DNA from 2 places in the Streptomyces sp. NPDC022910 genome. Region 1 is predicted to be linked to the other one. Evidence: predicted binding sites of a transcription regulator. Region 1 holds the regulator's gene; the other holds the start of a gene.

Region 1 (7,319 bases):
TGCCGAGCGCCTTCAGCCCGCGGTCGCCCTTCCACTGCGTGATGCACCGGGAGGCCGCCCACGGGACGATCGTGTCCACGCCCACCTCCGTCATCGTCTCCACCGCCAGCTCGCCCCGGTCGCCCTTGGGCAGGGCCTGGACGACGGTGATGCGCACCGGCGCCGGGGGCTCCTCGTGGAGGGACTCCAGGTCCATGACCACCAGTCGGTCCTTGCCCTCGGCGGCCTTCACCACGCCCTCGGTCCACCGCCCGTGCCCGTCGGTGAGGACCACGTCCTCACCGGGCCGCAGGCGCTTCACCGAGACGGCGTGCCGCCCCTCGGGCCCCTCGAGCAGGAACTCCGGACCGATTCCGTCGAGTCGGTCCACGACGAACACGGGAGCCGTCATCGCCCGGCACCTCCCGCCGACAACGCTGTCTTCGCCGCCTCCAGCTCCGCCGCCAGCACCTCGACGAGCTGCCCGGCAGGCAGTTCGCGGGCCAGCCGGTGGCCCTGCCCCGCCCACAGCGCCATACCCTGCGCGTCGCCCGCCTTTGCGGCCGCCTTGCGCAGCGGCGAGGTGAGGTGGTGGATCTCGGGGTAGGCGGCCGGCGCATACGGTCCGTGCTCCCGCATGAACCGGTTGACCAGACCGCGGGCCGGGCGCCCGGAGAACGCGCGCGTCAGCTCCGTCCGGACGAACAGGGGGTCGGTCAGCGCCCGCTTGTGCACGGGGTGCGCGCCGGACTCGGGCGTCGGGAGGAACGCGGTGCCGAGCTGTGCCGCGCTCGCGCCCGCCGCGAGCACCGCGGCGATCTGGCTGCCGCGCATGATCCCGCCCGCCGCCACGATCGGGATCCCCACACTCTCGCGCACCTGGGCGACGAGCGCGAGCAGCCCGATGCCGGACCCGTCGTTCTCCTGGACGTCCCGGTGGGTGCCCTGATGGCCGCCGGCCTCGACGCCCTGCACGATCACCGCGTCGGCGCCCGCGCTCTGCACGGCCACTGCCTCGTCCGCGGTGGTCGCGGTGACGAGGGTGAGAGTGCCCGCGCGCCGCAGGGCCTCCAGAACCTCCGGGGCCGGAACCCCGAAATGGAACGAGACCACCGGGACCGGGTTGTCGAGGAGGACGGCGAGCTTGACGTCGTAGCCGTCGTCGCGGCCGCTGTCGGGGTCGCCCAGCTCGGTCTCGTACCAGGCGGCCTCGCCTGCGAGCTGGTTGGCGTAGACCTCGACCGCGGCGGGAGAAGGCAGCGCGGCGCCGGCCGCTCCGGCGGAGCCGGTACTTGCACCGGGATACTCGGGCTGCGGCATGAACAGGTTCACGCCGAAGGGGCCGCCCGTGAGCGCGCGGAGCTGCTTGATCTCCTGGTACATGCCGTCGGCGGTTTTGTACCCGGCGGCGAGGAACCCGAGGCCACCGGCGTCGGACACGGCGGCGGCGAGCTGCGGCACGGAGACGCCGCCCGCCATGGGGGCCTGCACGATCGGATGGCGGAGGAGATCGGTCAGCGCGGAGGACATGACGGCATGTTGTCACGTCCTCCGAACAAGTCCGAATCCGGCCTTCCTCTGGCATATGCCAGAGGAAGGGGCCGCGGGTCAGGAGTGGTGGGATGTGCCCGCGTCCAGTGCAATTCAGCCGACGGCCGACGCCATCAGCCCGTCCGGCACCTGGGGACGAGGCCGTGGTCCGGGGGGCCGCAGCTCCAGGAGCGGCCCTCCAGGCACTGCCGCCCCCGCCGGGGGCGCCCACCCGGCGTCACCGCCCGTTGAAGGCGTCCTTCAGCCGTGAGAACAGCCCCTGCTGCCCCGGCTGGAACTGCCCCTGCGGGCGTTCCTCGCCCCGCAGTTGCGCCAGCTCGCGCAGCAGCCGCTCCTGCTCGGGGTCCAGCTTGGACGGCGTCTGCACCTCGACGTGCACGACCAGGTCGCCCCGGCCGCCGCCGCGCAGATGCGTGACGCCGCGGCCGTGCAGCGGGATCGACTGCCCGGACTGCGTACCGGGACGGATGTCGACCTCCTCCAGGCCGTCCAGCGTCTCCAGCGGGACCTTCGTGCCGAGGGCCGCCGCCGTCATCGGGATGGTGACCGTGCAGTGCAGGTCGTCGCCGCGCCGCTGGAAGGTCGGGTGCGGCAGCTCGTGGATCTCGACGTACAGGTCGCCGGCGGGACCGCCGCCGGGGCCGACCTCGCCCTCGCCCGCGAGCTGGATCCGCGTGCCGTTGTCCACACCCGCGGGGATCTTGACCGTGAGCGTCCTGCGGGAGCGCACCCGCCCGTCGCCCGCGCACTCCGGGCACGGGTTCGGGACGATCGTGCCGAAGCCCTGACACTGCGGGCACGGCCGGGAGGTCATGACCTGACCCAGGAAGGACCGCGTGACCTGCGAGACCTCACCGCGGCCGCGGCACATGTCACAGGTCTGCGCGGAGGTGCCGGGCGCGGCACCCTCCCCGTTGCAGGTGTTGCAGACGACGGCCGTGTCGACCTGGATGTCCTTCGTCGTGCCGAAGGCCGCCTCGTCGAGCTCGACCTCGAGCCGGATCATGGCGTCCTGGCCCCGGCGGGTGCGCGAGCGCGGTCCGCGCTGCGACGCCGTGCCGAAGAACGCGTCCATGATGTCCGAGAAGTTCCCGAAGCCGCCCGCGCCGAAGCCACCCGCGCCGGCGCCGCCCGCCTGGGACAGCGGGTCGCCGCCGAGGTCGTAGACCTGCTTCTTCTGCGGGTCCGAGAGCACCTCGTACGCGGCGTTGATCTCCTTGAACCGCTCCTGCGTCTTGGGATCGGGGTTGACGTCCGGGTGCAGCTCGCGGGCGAGCCGACGGAACGCCTTCTTGATCTCCTCCTGCGACGCGTCACGGCGCACGCCGAGTACGGCGTAGTAGTCCGTGGCCACTTACGACTCCGCCAGGATCTGTCCGACGTACCGTGCCACCGCTCGTACCGCTCCCATCGTTCCCGGGTAATCCATGCGGGTCGGTCCGACCACGCCCAGTTTCGCTACTGCCTCGCCGCCCGAACCGTAGCCCACGGAGACGATGGACGTGGAGTTGAGTCCCTCGTGTGCGTTCTCATGACCGATACGCACCCGCATGCCCGGATCCTTCGCCTCGCCGAGCAACTTGAGGAGCACGACCTGCTCCTCGAGCGCCTCGAGGACGGGACGGATGGTGAGAGGGAAGTCATGCGCGAAGCGGGTGAGATTGGCGGTGCCGCCGATCATCAGCCGCTCCTCGGTCTCCTCCACGAGCGTCTCCAGCAGGGTGGAGAGCACCGTCGCGACCGTGCCGCGGTCCTCCGGTTCCTCGAAGGCCTCGGGCAGGTCCTGGACCAGCTGCGGAACGTCCGCGAAGCGGCGGCCGGCGACCCGGCTGTTGAGCCGCGCGCGCAGATCCGCGAGAGACGTTTCTCCGAAGGGGGCCGGGCAGTCGATCATGCGCTGCTCGACGCGGCCGGTGTCCGTGATCAGCACGAGCATCAGCCGGGCCGGGGCCATCGACAGCAGCTCCACGTGCCGCACCGTCGAGCGCGTCAGCGACGGGTACTGCACGACGGCGACCTGCCGGGTGAGCTGTGCGAGCAGCCGTACCGTACGCGTCACGACGTCGTCGAGGTCGACGGCGCCCTCCAGGAAGTTCTGGATCGCGCGGCGCTCGGGCGGACTCATCGGCTTGACGGCCGCGAGCTTGTCGACGAAGAGGCGGTAGCCCTTGTCCGTGGGGATGCGTCCGGCGCTGGTGTGCGGCTGGGCGATGTAGCCCTCCTCCTCCAGCGCGGCCATGTCGTTGCGGACGGTGGCCGGGGACACACCGAGCTTGTGCCGCTCGGTGAGCGCCTTGGAGCCCACCGGCTCCTCGGTGCCGACGTAGTCCTGGACGATGGCGCGCAGCACTTCGAGCCTGCGTTCACTGAGCATCGCGCGCACCTCCAGCTGTCTGTCCGTCCCCTTGACGCTTCCCCTGGCACTCTGCGCGTGCGAGTGCCAGCACCCCGCAGTCAGTGTACGGCGGTCGGGTACGCCCCGGGCAAGGCCGGGCCGCGCCCTGGTACCGACGTGTACCGACCTGTCCCGGGGTGTCCTGCCAGGCGGGAGGTCTGGGGATAGCGTCGCCTTATGACGGTGCTCTGGGAAGGGTCCGGGTGGGAGACGCTCGGTCCGAGGGCGGGGCGCAGACGGCTCCCGGTCTGGGACTGCACAGCCGGGCTGGTCGTCGGCGAGCGCGCGGCGCTCATGATTGACGCGGGGTCGAGCCTGGGCGAGGGAACACGGTTGCGCACCGAGGCGCGGCGGCTGCTCGCGCCCCTGGGCCCGGACCGGCGTGTGACACATCTCGCGCTCACGCATCCCCATTTCGACCATGTCTTCGGGGCGGCGGCGTTCGCGGACGTGGAGGTGTTCGGGGCGGTGGGCATCGACGGGGTGCTCGTCCACGAGCGCGGCGAACTGGTCGCGGACGCGGTGCGCAACGGCCTGGACCCGGATGGGGCGACCGAGGCCGTGGACGTGCTGGTCCTCCCCCGCCACCAGGTCTCGGGCGAGTGGACGCTCGACCTGGGCGGGGTGCAGGTGCTGCTCGCGAATGTGGGACCGGGCCACACGGCCCACGACCTGGTGGTCCTCGTCCCCGGGGAGCGGGAGGTGGTGTTCTGCGGGGACCTGGTGGAGGAGTCCGGCGAGCCCCAGGCCGGCCCGGACGCGATTCCCTCGCACTGGCCGGCGGCCCTTGACCGGCTGCTGGAGCTGGGCGGGGAGGACGCGGTGTACGTGCCGGGGCATGGTTCGGTGGTGAACGCCGGGTTCGTCCGTTCCCAGCGCGACGAACTGGCGGCCCGTTTCGGCGTGTCGTAGGAACCGGTGGACACCTTCTCCTATCGTCATCCGAATGCGCCCACCCGTCTCCCACCACCGCCCTTCCAACGAGGGCCCTTCGGGCCCGCACCCCCGTTCGTACTCGCCGGACCTGACCCCGCCGTGGAAGAAGCCGCAACCCGTGCCGGAGGTTCCGGCGGACCCCGGTCTGGTGGTGGAGGAGCCGAGCACAGGCTTCTGCGGCGCGGTGATCCGCTGCGAGGCGGGCACGGTGACGTTGGAGGACCGCTTCGGCAAGCACCGCGTGTTCCCGCTGGAGCCACGCGGCTTCCTCCTGGAGGGCCAAGCGGTGACGTTGGTGCGCCCTTCTTCATCGGCGCCGGTACGCCCCACACGTACGGCCTCGGGCTCGGTCGCCGTCCCCGGCGCACGCGCACGCGTGGCCCGCGCCGGCCGGATCTACGTGGAGGGCCGCCACGACGCGGAACTGGTGGAAAAGGTCTGGGGCGACGACCTGCGCATCGAGGGCGTGGTGGTGGAGTACCTGGAGGGCGTCGACGACCTGCCGTCGATCGTCTCGTCCTTCTCCCCCGGCCCCGACGCCCGCCTCGGCGTCCTGGTGGACCACCTGGTCTTCGGCACGAAGGAGTGGCGCATCGCCGAGTCGGTGACGAGCGAGCACGCACTGGTGGTGGGCCACCCGTACATCGACATCTGGGAGGCGGTGAAGCCGGCGGCCCTGGGCATCGCAAAGTGGCCGCGCGTCCCGCACGGCCAGGACTGGAAGAAGGGGGTGTGCCGGGCGCTGGGGTGGCCGGAGAACACGGGGGAGGCGTGGCGGGGGATTCTGGCGCGGGTGCGGTCCTACAGGGACCTGGAGCCGGAGTTGTTGGGGAGGGTGGAGGAGCTGATCGACTTCGTCACCGCGCCGGGATAGACCGAAACTCGCCGGTGTGGATGCCGGTGTCCAGCACGGGCAGGTGCAGCATCTCCCCGAACTTCCAGTTCCGCCGGCTCCGGTAGTCGGCGCACTCGCCCCTTCCGTGAGGCTCGGTGAGCACCAGGCATTCCGCCGCTGCCGCATCGACGATCAGATACACCGGCTCCGCGGGACACCGTCCTGGACGTCCTCCACCGTGCGGTTGTGCACCAAGTCCGGGCATCTCGTCATCACGATGTCCCCTCGCAGCAGCTCAGCCCTGACGCCCTCAGGGACTTCGAGCGTGCCGAAGACTCGATCGCCTGCCTGTCGTTCATGGCTGCACGCCAGGAACGCGACACACATCCGCAGCGGCCCTTGAACTGCGATCCACCACGACGAGTGATCAGTCCACCAGGTCCCGCACCACCGCATCCGCCAACAGCCGCCCCCGCAGCGTCAGAACGGCCCGCCCCTCCTCGTACGGCCCCTCCTCCAGCAACCCCTCCGCCAGCGCCCGACGAGAGGCCACCAGCCCCTCCTCCCGCAACAGCGACAACGGCACCCCCTCCCGCAGTCGCAGCTCCAGCAGGATCCGCTCCACCCGGCGGTCCTCCTCCGACAGGAGCTCGCGGCCGGCCCCCGGGGAGCGGCCCGCCGCCAGTGCCGCCGCGTACGCCCCCGGGTGCTTCGCGTTCCACCAGCGCACCCCGCCCACGTGACTGTGGGCGCCGGGGCCCGCACCCCACCAGTCGGCGCCACGCCAGTACAGCTCGTTGTGGAGGCAGCGGCCGGAGTCGGACGTGGCCCAGTTCGAGACCTCGTACCAGTCGTAGCCCGCCCCCGCCAGCACCTCGTCGGCGATCAGATAGCGGTCCGCGTGGACGTCGTCGTCCGTCATGGGGATCTCGCCCCGGCGGATGCGGCGGGCCAGCTGCGTACCCTCCTCGACGATCAGCGCGTACGCCGATATGTGGTCGGGGCCCGCGCTCAGCGCCGCGTCCAGCGATGCCCGCCAGTCGTCGTCCGACTCCCCCGGCGTGCCGTAGATCAGGTCCAGGTTGACGTGCTCGAAGCCCGCCGCCCGGGCCTCGGCCACACAGGCCTCGGGGCGGCCCGGGGTGTGGGTGCGGTCCAGGATCTTCAGTACGTGCGGGCGTGCGCTCTGCATGCCGAAGGAGATCCGGTTGAAGCCGCCCTCCCTCAGCGTGGCCAGGTACCGCTCGTCCACCGACTCCGGGTTCGCCTCCGTGGTCACCTCCGCGTCGTCCGCGAGCCCGAACTCGTCGCGGATCGACCCCAGCATCCGTACGAGGTCCTCCGCTGCCAGCAGCGTCGGCGTGCCGCCCCCGACGAAGACTGTGCGGACCTCGCGCGGGTCGCCGCCCAGCACCTTGCGGGCCAGGCGGATCTCCTCGATCAGCGTCTCGGCGTAGTTGTCCCGGGACGCCAGCACCCCGCCCGTGCCGCGCAGCTCCGTCGCGGTGTACGTGTTGAAGTCGCAGTAGCCGCAGCGCGTCGCGCAGTACGGCACGTGGAGGTAGAACCCGAGGGGGCGCTCGGCGGCCTCGGCCAGGGCGTGCGCGGGCAGCGCGCCGTCCT
Region 2 (7,319 bases), on a different contig from region 1:
ACGAACGCGATCGACCACGACAAGTACATCGTGTTCGACGCGCTCACCGACGGCCGCAAGGACGTCGTCTGGCAGAGCTCGCAAAACCTCGCGGGCGGCCAGGACGGCGAGATCAACAACGCGGTCGTCGTGTCCAACAACGCGACCCTTGCCTCCCGGTACCGCGCGCACTTCAACGACCAGGTGAGGCACGTCGGCGACAGCCTGCACACGACGTACAACTACACCACCGGCGACCCGGGCTCTGCGGTCGAGGCGTTCTTCTTCCCGCGTGACACCGCCTCGGACGCCTCCCACTACGGCAACGCCGACATCCTCGCCTCGTTCATCGACCAGGTCGACTGCTCGATCGACGGGGAGATCAGGATCTCGGCGGCAGAACTCGACCAGCGGACCACCCGCCCGGCCGTCTACGACGCCCTGGAGGCGAAGCGGTCCCAGGGATGCAGCGTCGACGTGAACGCCCGCGACCTCAGTGACGGCGGCGGCAACAACGGCATCAACGACCTGACCGCCCTCGACATCGCGGCCTACGGCAACCGCCCGGGCGGCTGCCGCTACAAGTCCTCGGCCGGGTCCTCCTGCAACCACGGCACCACCCACTCCAAGTACCTGCTGACGGAGTGGACGAAGGCCGACGGCACCAAGGTCCAGCACGTGTACACGGGCTCCCACAACTGGACCGCGGGTTCGCTGAAGACGAACGACGAGACGCTGCTGCGCATCGACGACCCGGGGACCTACCAGGCCTACGTCGCCAACTTCAACAAGGTGCGCTCGGGCGCGGTCGACATCGACGCCGCGAAGTACGGCTCGACGTCCCAGCACTACTCACGGGTCAACGTGCAGGCCAACGGCGACCAGCACTACAGCGCCATCGCCTCCGGCGGCACGTCGTCCGTCTACACCGCGGTGGTGTACGAGCAGGGCGACCGGCACGACTCCTCGGACACCGAGCTGGGCACCGACGTGTACATCCGCATGTACAAGGACGGCGCGCCCCTGTGGGACGAGAAGCTGCTGAGCAACAGCGGCACCGGCGCGACCTGGTCGCACCAGAAGCCCGACGTCGGCGTGGACGACCAGGGCGACGCGATCGTCGTCTGGGCCAAGGACGACGACGGCAACAAGTACGCCGACATCGCCGTGCGCAAGGTGACTTCGGACGGCACGGTGTCCACCCTGCCGCGGCCGCACGCCTCCGGTGACGGGGACCAGCTGCGGCCGACGGTCGCGGTGGCCGGCGACGGCTCCTACAGCGTGGCCTGGGAGAGCACGGCCGACGGCTCCACGCTCAACCAGGTGTACGCGAGCAGCTGGTCCGCGACCGGCACGCTGCGCTACCAGGACGTCCAGGTCAGCACGATCAACTCGGGAGCCGCCGGGTCGAACCGCTACGCCGACGCGGCGATCGACGACGCCGGGAACACCGTGATCGTCTGGGAAGAGGACGCGGACGGCAACGGCGGCGTCAACATCGGTGTCGCGAAGCTGAACACCTCGGGCGGCTTCGCCGTGGCCCGCAAGGTGGGCAACTCCCTGACCGACGGGCAGCAGACCAAGCCGGCGGTGGCGTCGACGGGTGACGGCCGTTTCGTCGTGGCGTGGACGGACGAGTACACCACCGGCACCGGCACGCTCGTGCGCCCGCAGCGGATCTACCACCGCATCTTCTCGGCGACCGGCAGCGCCACGGCGGCGGAGCAGCGGACCACCGAGGACGGCACCGCGAGCGGCCCGTACGTCGACAGCAAGCGGCCGATCTCAGACCAGGACGTCGCGGATGTCGCGGTCGCCGACGACGGCAGCTTCGTGGTCGCGTGGAGGGAAGCCTTCGACGTGAACATCAACGGGACCCCGTACGCGGGCAAGGACGACGTGTGGGCCCGCGGCTTCAACGCGGACGGCACGACGACCGGCAGGCTCCCCGCCTACCGGATGAACGTGGTGACCGGCGGAGGCCAGGGCGGCCCGGCCGTGACCATCGCCCCGAACGGCCGCCTGGCGCTGACGTACTCGGACGACTACGACGGCAACGGCTTCAACGAGATGCGGCTGCGCGACGCGTTCAGCAACTCCTGATGTCTCGCACAGTGTGAACGCCCGAGGGCGGCACCCCTGGAAGCAGGGGTGCCGCCCTCGGTACGTGCAGGACGAACCTGATCCTCGAGCCTCGGGAGGCAGCCGGATCAGAAGTCCATGTCACCGCCCGGCATGCCGCCACCGGCGGGCGCGGCGGCCTTCTCCGGCTTGTCGGCGATGACGGCCTCGGTGGTGAGGAACAGCGCGGCGATGGAGGCGGCGTTCTGCAGGGCGGAACGGGTCACCTTCGCCGGGTCGATGATGCCTTCCTTGACCAGGTCGACGTACTCGCCGGTCGCGGCGTTCAGGCCGTGGCCCGGGGTCAGGTTGCGCACCTTCTCCACCACGACGCCGCCCTCGAGGCCGGCGTTGACGGCGATCTGCTTCAGCGGGGCCTCGAGCGCCAGCTTGACGGCGGCGGCACCGGTGGCCTCGTCGCCGTTCAGCTCCAGCTTCTCGAAGACCGAGGAGGCCTGGATCAGGGCCACGCCACCGCCGGCGACGATGCCCTCCTCGACGGCCGCCTTCGCGTTGCGAACGGCGTCCTCGATGCGGTGCTTGCGCTCCTTGAGCTCGACCTCGGTGGCGGCACCGGCCTTGATGACCGCGACACCGCCGGCCAGCTTCGCCAGGCGCTCCTGCAGCTTCTCGCGGTCGTAGTCGGAGTCGCTGTTCTCGATCTCGGCGCGGATCTGGTTCACGCGGCCCGCGACCTGGTCGGCGGAGCCGGCACCGTCGACGATGGTGGTCTCGTCCTTGGTGATGACGACCTTGCGGGCGCGGCCCAGGAGGTCCAGGGTCGCGTTCTCCAGCTTGAGGCCGACCTCCTCGGAGATGACCTCGCCGCCCGTGAGGATGGCGATGTCGCCGAGCATGGCCTTGCGGCGGTCGCCGAAGCCCGGGGCCTTGACGGCGACGGACTTGAAGGTGCCGCGGATCTTGTTGACGACCAGGGTCGACAGGGCCTCGCCCTCGACGTCCTCGGCGATGATCAGCAGCGGCTTGCCCGACTGCATGACCTTCTCGAGGAGCGGGAGCAGATCCTTGACCGAGGAGATCTTGGAGTTGGCGATCAGGATGTACGGGTCGTCGAGGACGGCCTCCATACGCTCCATGTCGGTGGCGAAGTACGCCGAGATGTAGCCCTTGTCGAAGCGCATACCCTCGGTGAGCTCGAGCTCCAGACCGAAGGTCTGGGACTCCTCGACGGTGATGACGCCTTCCTTGCCGACCTTGTCCATGGCCTCGGCGATGAGCTCGCCGATCTGGGTGTCGGCGGCGGAGATGGAGGCCGTGGAGGCGATCTGCTCCTTGGTCTCGACGTCCTTCGCCTGCTCCAGCAGGGCGGCGGAGACGGCCTCGACGGCCTTCTCGATACCGCGCTTGAGGGCCATCGGGTTGGCACCGGCGGCTACGTTGCGCAGGCCTTCCTTGACCAGGGCCTGGGCGAGGACGGTCGCGGTGGTCGTACCGTCACCGGCGACGTCGTCCGTCTTCTTGGCGACTTCCTTGACCAGCTCGGCGCCGATCTTCTCGTACGGGTCCTCGAGCTCGATCTCCTTGGCGATGGAGACGCCGTCGTTGGTGATCGTGGGGGCGCCCCACTTCTTCTCGAGGACGACGTTGCGGCCCTTGGGGCCGAGGGTCACCTTGACGGCGTCCGCGAGCTGGTTCATGCCGCGCTCGAGGCCACGCCGCGCCTCCTCGTCGAACGCGATGATCTTGGCCATGTGAAGTGGTCCCTCCAGGACTGGGGGTGATTACTTCGGACCGCGCCCGCGCCCGCGACGGACGGCCCCGGCCGGAGGTTCCTTGCCCCTCCCGGTCCGCGGCCTCACCGACCCGGTCCTTCTTTGTCACTCTCACCTTCAGAGTGCTAACGCCAATGATTAGCACTCGCCCCCCGAGAGTGCAAGGCGCGCCCGCGAAGCGGGCTCCTTGAGGGGTGGTGGTCGGGTGACGGGCGGGAGCAAGGCGCGCCCGCGAAGCGGGCTCCTTGAGGGGTGGTGGTCGGGTGACGGGCGGGAGCAGGCGACCTCCGGCCCATCTCCGGGTGAACGCTGCGTTGCGTACCGCCCGCCGACCCGCCCCGGACAGACCGAGGGGCTCGTACCCCCAACGGGATACGAGCCCCTCGACACGTCGAACAGTTCAGTCGTCGGCGCGCAACCTCAACCTGCCAGACGGACCATGTCCGCCTGCGGCCCCTTCTGACCCTGCGAGATCTCGAACTCGACCCGCTGGCCCTCTTCCAGGGTGCGGTAGCCGTCCATCTGGATCGCGCTGTAGTGGACGAATACATCCGCACCACCGTCGACCGCGATGAAGCCGTACCCCTTCTCCGCGTTGAACCACTTGACGGTGCCCTGAGCCATGCCTAACTCCCCTATTACTGGCCCTTGCACAGATCCACACTTCGCGGATCCGGGTCAGACCTCACCCCCCAACGGTTGGGGGCGTGCGCCGGAACGCGTCGACCGCGGCTGAATGTATCTGTCCAACTGCCGTCTGCAACAGGTCAATCGGACGAGAATTCCGGGCACGCCCGGTCGGGAATGTACGAAGAATTCACCCGAATTCAGGGCAAGTCGGGCCCCATAAAAGGAATGAATGGCGCAAAAGCCCTGCACAGTTTGGCGACTTCTTGTCGGGCGCGCGGCAGAAACTCGGGGAACCCGGCGGGGAGACCGGGAGCGGGTTCCCCAACTCTACCGTGCTCAACCATGCAGAATTGCCCCCTCCGTTTCTCTCACGGAGAGGGCAATTCGATGAACTCTCGGTGACCGGCGTTACCGAGGGTAATGGTCACGCGGCTGAGCGACCGTCAGCCGCCCGCCACCGCCGGGATGATGGAGACGCCCGCGCCGTCCGGCGTCGCCGTCTGAAGGCCCTGCTCGAAGCGGACGTCGTCGTCGTTGACGTACACGTTGACGAAGCGGCGCAGCTTGCCCTGGTCGTCCAGGACGCGGGCGGCGATACCGGCGTGGTTCTTCTCCAGGTCGGCGATGACCTCGGCGAGGGTCGCGCCATCGGCGGTCACCTCGGCCTGGCCACCCGTGTAGGTGCGCAGGATGGTGGGGATGCGGACGGTGACGCTCATGGGATGTGTGACCTCCGGTCGGATGCGGCTGGCGGGACGGGCGCTTATGCGAGCCCGGCCTCGCGGAAGGACTCCAGGTTGGGGCGGATCGTCGCGGTCAGCCCCGTGCCGGCCACCGCGTCCAGCGTCTTGAGGCCGTCACCGGTGTTGAGGACGACCGTCGTCTTGGCCGGGTCGAGGACGCCGTTCTCGATGAGCTTGCGCGTGACGCCGACGGTCACGCCACCGGCCGTCTCGGCGAAGATCCCCTCGGTGCGGGCGAGCAGCTTGATGGCGTCGACGATCTGCTCGTCCGTCACATCCTCCACGGCGCCGCCCGTGCGGCGGGCGATGTCCAGGACGTAGGGGCCGTCCGCCGGGTTGCCGATCGCCAGCGACTTGGCGATGGTGTGCGGCTTCTGCGGCCGCACCACGTCGTGGCCCCCCTTGAACGCGACCGACACCGGCGAGCAGCCCTCGGCCTGCGCACCGAAGATCTTGTACGGCCTGTCCTCGACGAGCCCGAGCTTGATCAGCTCCTGCAGACCCTTGTCGATCTTCGTCAGCTGCGAGCCGGAGGCGATGGGAACCACGATCTGGTCGGGCAGTCGCCAGCCCAGTTGCTCGGCGATCTCGTACGCCAGGGTCTTGGACCCCTCCGCGTAGTACGGACGGAGGTTGACGTTGACGAAGCCCCAGCCCTCGCCGGCCGGGTCGCCGATCAGCTCGGAGCAGAAGCGGTTCACGTCGTCGTAGTTGCCCTCGATGCCGACGAGGTCGCCGCCGTAGATCGCGGCCATGACGACCTTGCCCTGCTCGAGGTCGTGCGGGATGAAGACGCAGGAGCGGAAGCCGGCGCGGGCCGCGGCGGCGCCGACCGCGCCCGCGAGGTTGCCGGTGGAGGAGCAGGAGAGGGTGGTGAAGCCGAAGACGCGGGCCGCCTCCAGCGCCTGGGCGACCACGCGGTCCTTGAAGGAGTGCGTCGGGTTACCGGAGTCGTCCTTCACATACAACCCGCCGGTCACGCCCAGCTCGCGCGCCAGGTTGTCGGCCTTGACGAGCTTGGTCCAGCCCGGGTTGAGGTTCGGCTTGTCGGCGACGTCCGCCGGGACCGGCAGCAGTGGCGCGTAGCGCCAGATGTTCGCGGGGCCCGCCTCGATACGCTTCCGCAGTTCCTCGGTGTCGTAGCCCGAGAAGTCGTACGCGATCTCCAGCGGGCCGAAACACTCCTCGCAGGCGAAGACCGGGCCGAGCGGCACCCGGTGACCGCACTCACGGCAGGACAGGGCGACGGCGGGACCGAGGTTCACGGAGTTCGTGGAGCTTGCAACTGTCTGCACAGCCATGTCAGGCGAGGCCCTTTCTCCTCATCTTCCTCACGACGCATCTCGCCGTGAGACGGATTTGGCACCTTCCCTAGCCGGGAGCCTCGCGGAGACGATCAACACTGATCTACGAGAAACCGACTGGAGGGTTGCCGGGGCTTCATCGGGCCGTGTCCCTCTGCCCCTCTGGATGAGCTGTATGTGGTTGTTTCACTGGTACGAGCGGCGGCGACCCCCGACATGCGATGGTCACCGGCGTTGTTCAAGACTGTAACCGAAGGCCAGGACAGTTGAGATAGTCGTCCGAACCGCGAGATGGATCACAACAGGCACCCGTTGGAAGAACCCCACGCGAAGATCCCTTTTGCCGACCACCGTACGAACGTGAGGAGCCGCAGACTGTGCTGGAAGAAGTCGAGCGCTGGCTGAGCACCCGCTCCTGGTCCGTCACCGATCGCCCGCTCCACAAGATCCTGGCCGCGAAACGCACCTCGGGCTCATCGGTCAGCGTCGTGCTGCCCGCTCTCAACGAGGAGGAGACGGTCGGCGACATCGTCGCCGCCATCCGGCACGACCTCATGCAGCAGGTTCCGCTCGTCGACGAGATCGTCGTCGTCGACTCGGGCTCGACCGACCGCACCTCCGAGGTCGCCGCGGCGGCCGGCGCGAAGGTGGTGCACCGCGACGCGATCCTGCCGCGCATCCCGGCCGTACCCGGCAAGGGAGAGGTGCTGTGGCGCTCCCTGCTCGTCACCAGTGGAGACATCGTCTGCTTCATCGACGCGGACCTGAGGGAGTTCTCGTCGGACTTCGTCTCAGGAATCGTGGGCCCG

The links. The regulator HrcA, encoded in region 1, represses chaperone genes, less so after heat shock. The targets are predictions, from matches to a motif close to TTNGCACTCNGNNNNNCNGAGTGCNAA.
Region 2: groL (chaperonin GroEL) is a predicted target of HrcA. The motif match lies at 3,936-3,962, and genes of this name have one in related genera.

Annotation. Positions count from the first base shown of each region.
Region 1 covers NZ_JBVHHL010000009.1:120,647-127,965, forward strand. Annotated here, with positions in the region: gene ACZ3TS_RS11785 (16S rRNA (uracil(1498)-N(3))-methyltransferase) at 1-391, opposite strand, end outside; gene ACZ3TS_RS11790 (nitronate monooxygenase) at 388-1,509, opposite strand; gene dnaJ (molecular chaperone DnaJ) at 1,748-2,884, opposite strand; gene hrcA (heat-inducible transcriptional repressor HrcA) at 2,885-3,904, opposite strand; gene ACZ3TS_RS11805 (MBL fold metallo-hydrolase) at 4,103-4,837, shown strand; gene ACZ3TS_RS11810 (DUF3097 domain-containing protein) at 4,872-5,735, shown strand; gene ACZ3TS_RS11815 (hypothetical protein) at 5,719-5,898, opposite strand; gene hemW (radical SAM family heme chaperone HemW) at 6,124-7,319, opposite strand, start outside.
Region 2 covers NZ_JBVHHL010000007.1:208,096-215,414, forward strand. Annotated here, with positions in the region: gene ACZ3TS_RS09945 (phospholipase D-like domain-containing protein) at 1-2,082, shown strand, start outside; gene groL (chaperonin GroEL) at 2,190-3,812, opposite strand; gene ACZ3TS_RS09955 (cold-shock protein) at 4,254-4,457, opposite strand; gene ACZ3TS_RS09960 (MoaD/ThiS family protein) at 4,907-5,182, opposite strand; gene thrC (threonine synthase) at 5,227-6,507, opposite strand; SAM riboswitch class I at 6,526-6,683, opposite strand; gene ACZ3TS_RS09970 (glucosyl-3-phosphoglycerate synthase) at 6,888-7,319, shown strand, end outside.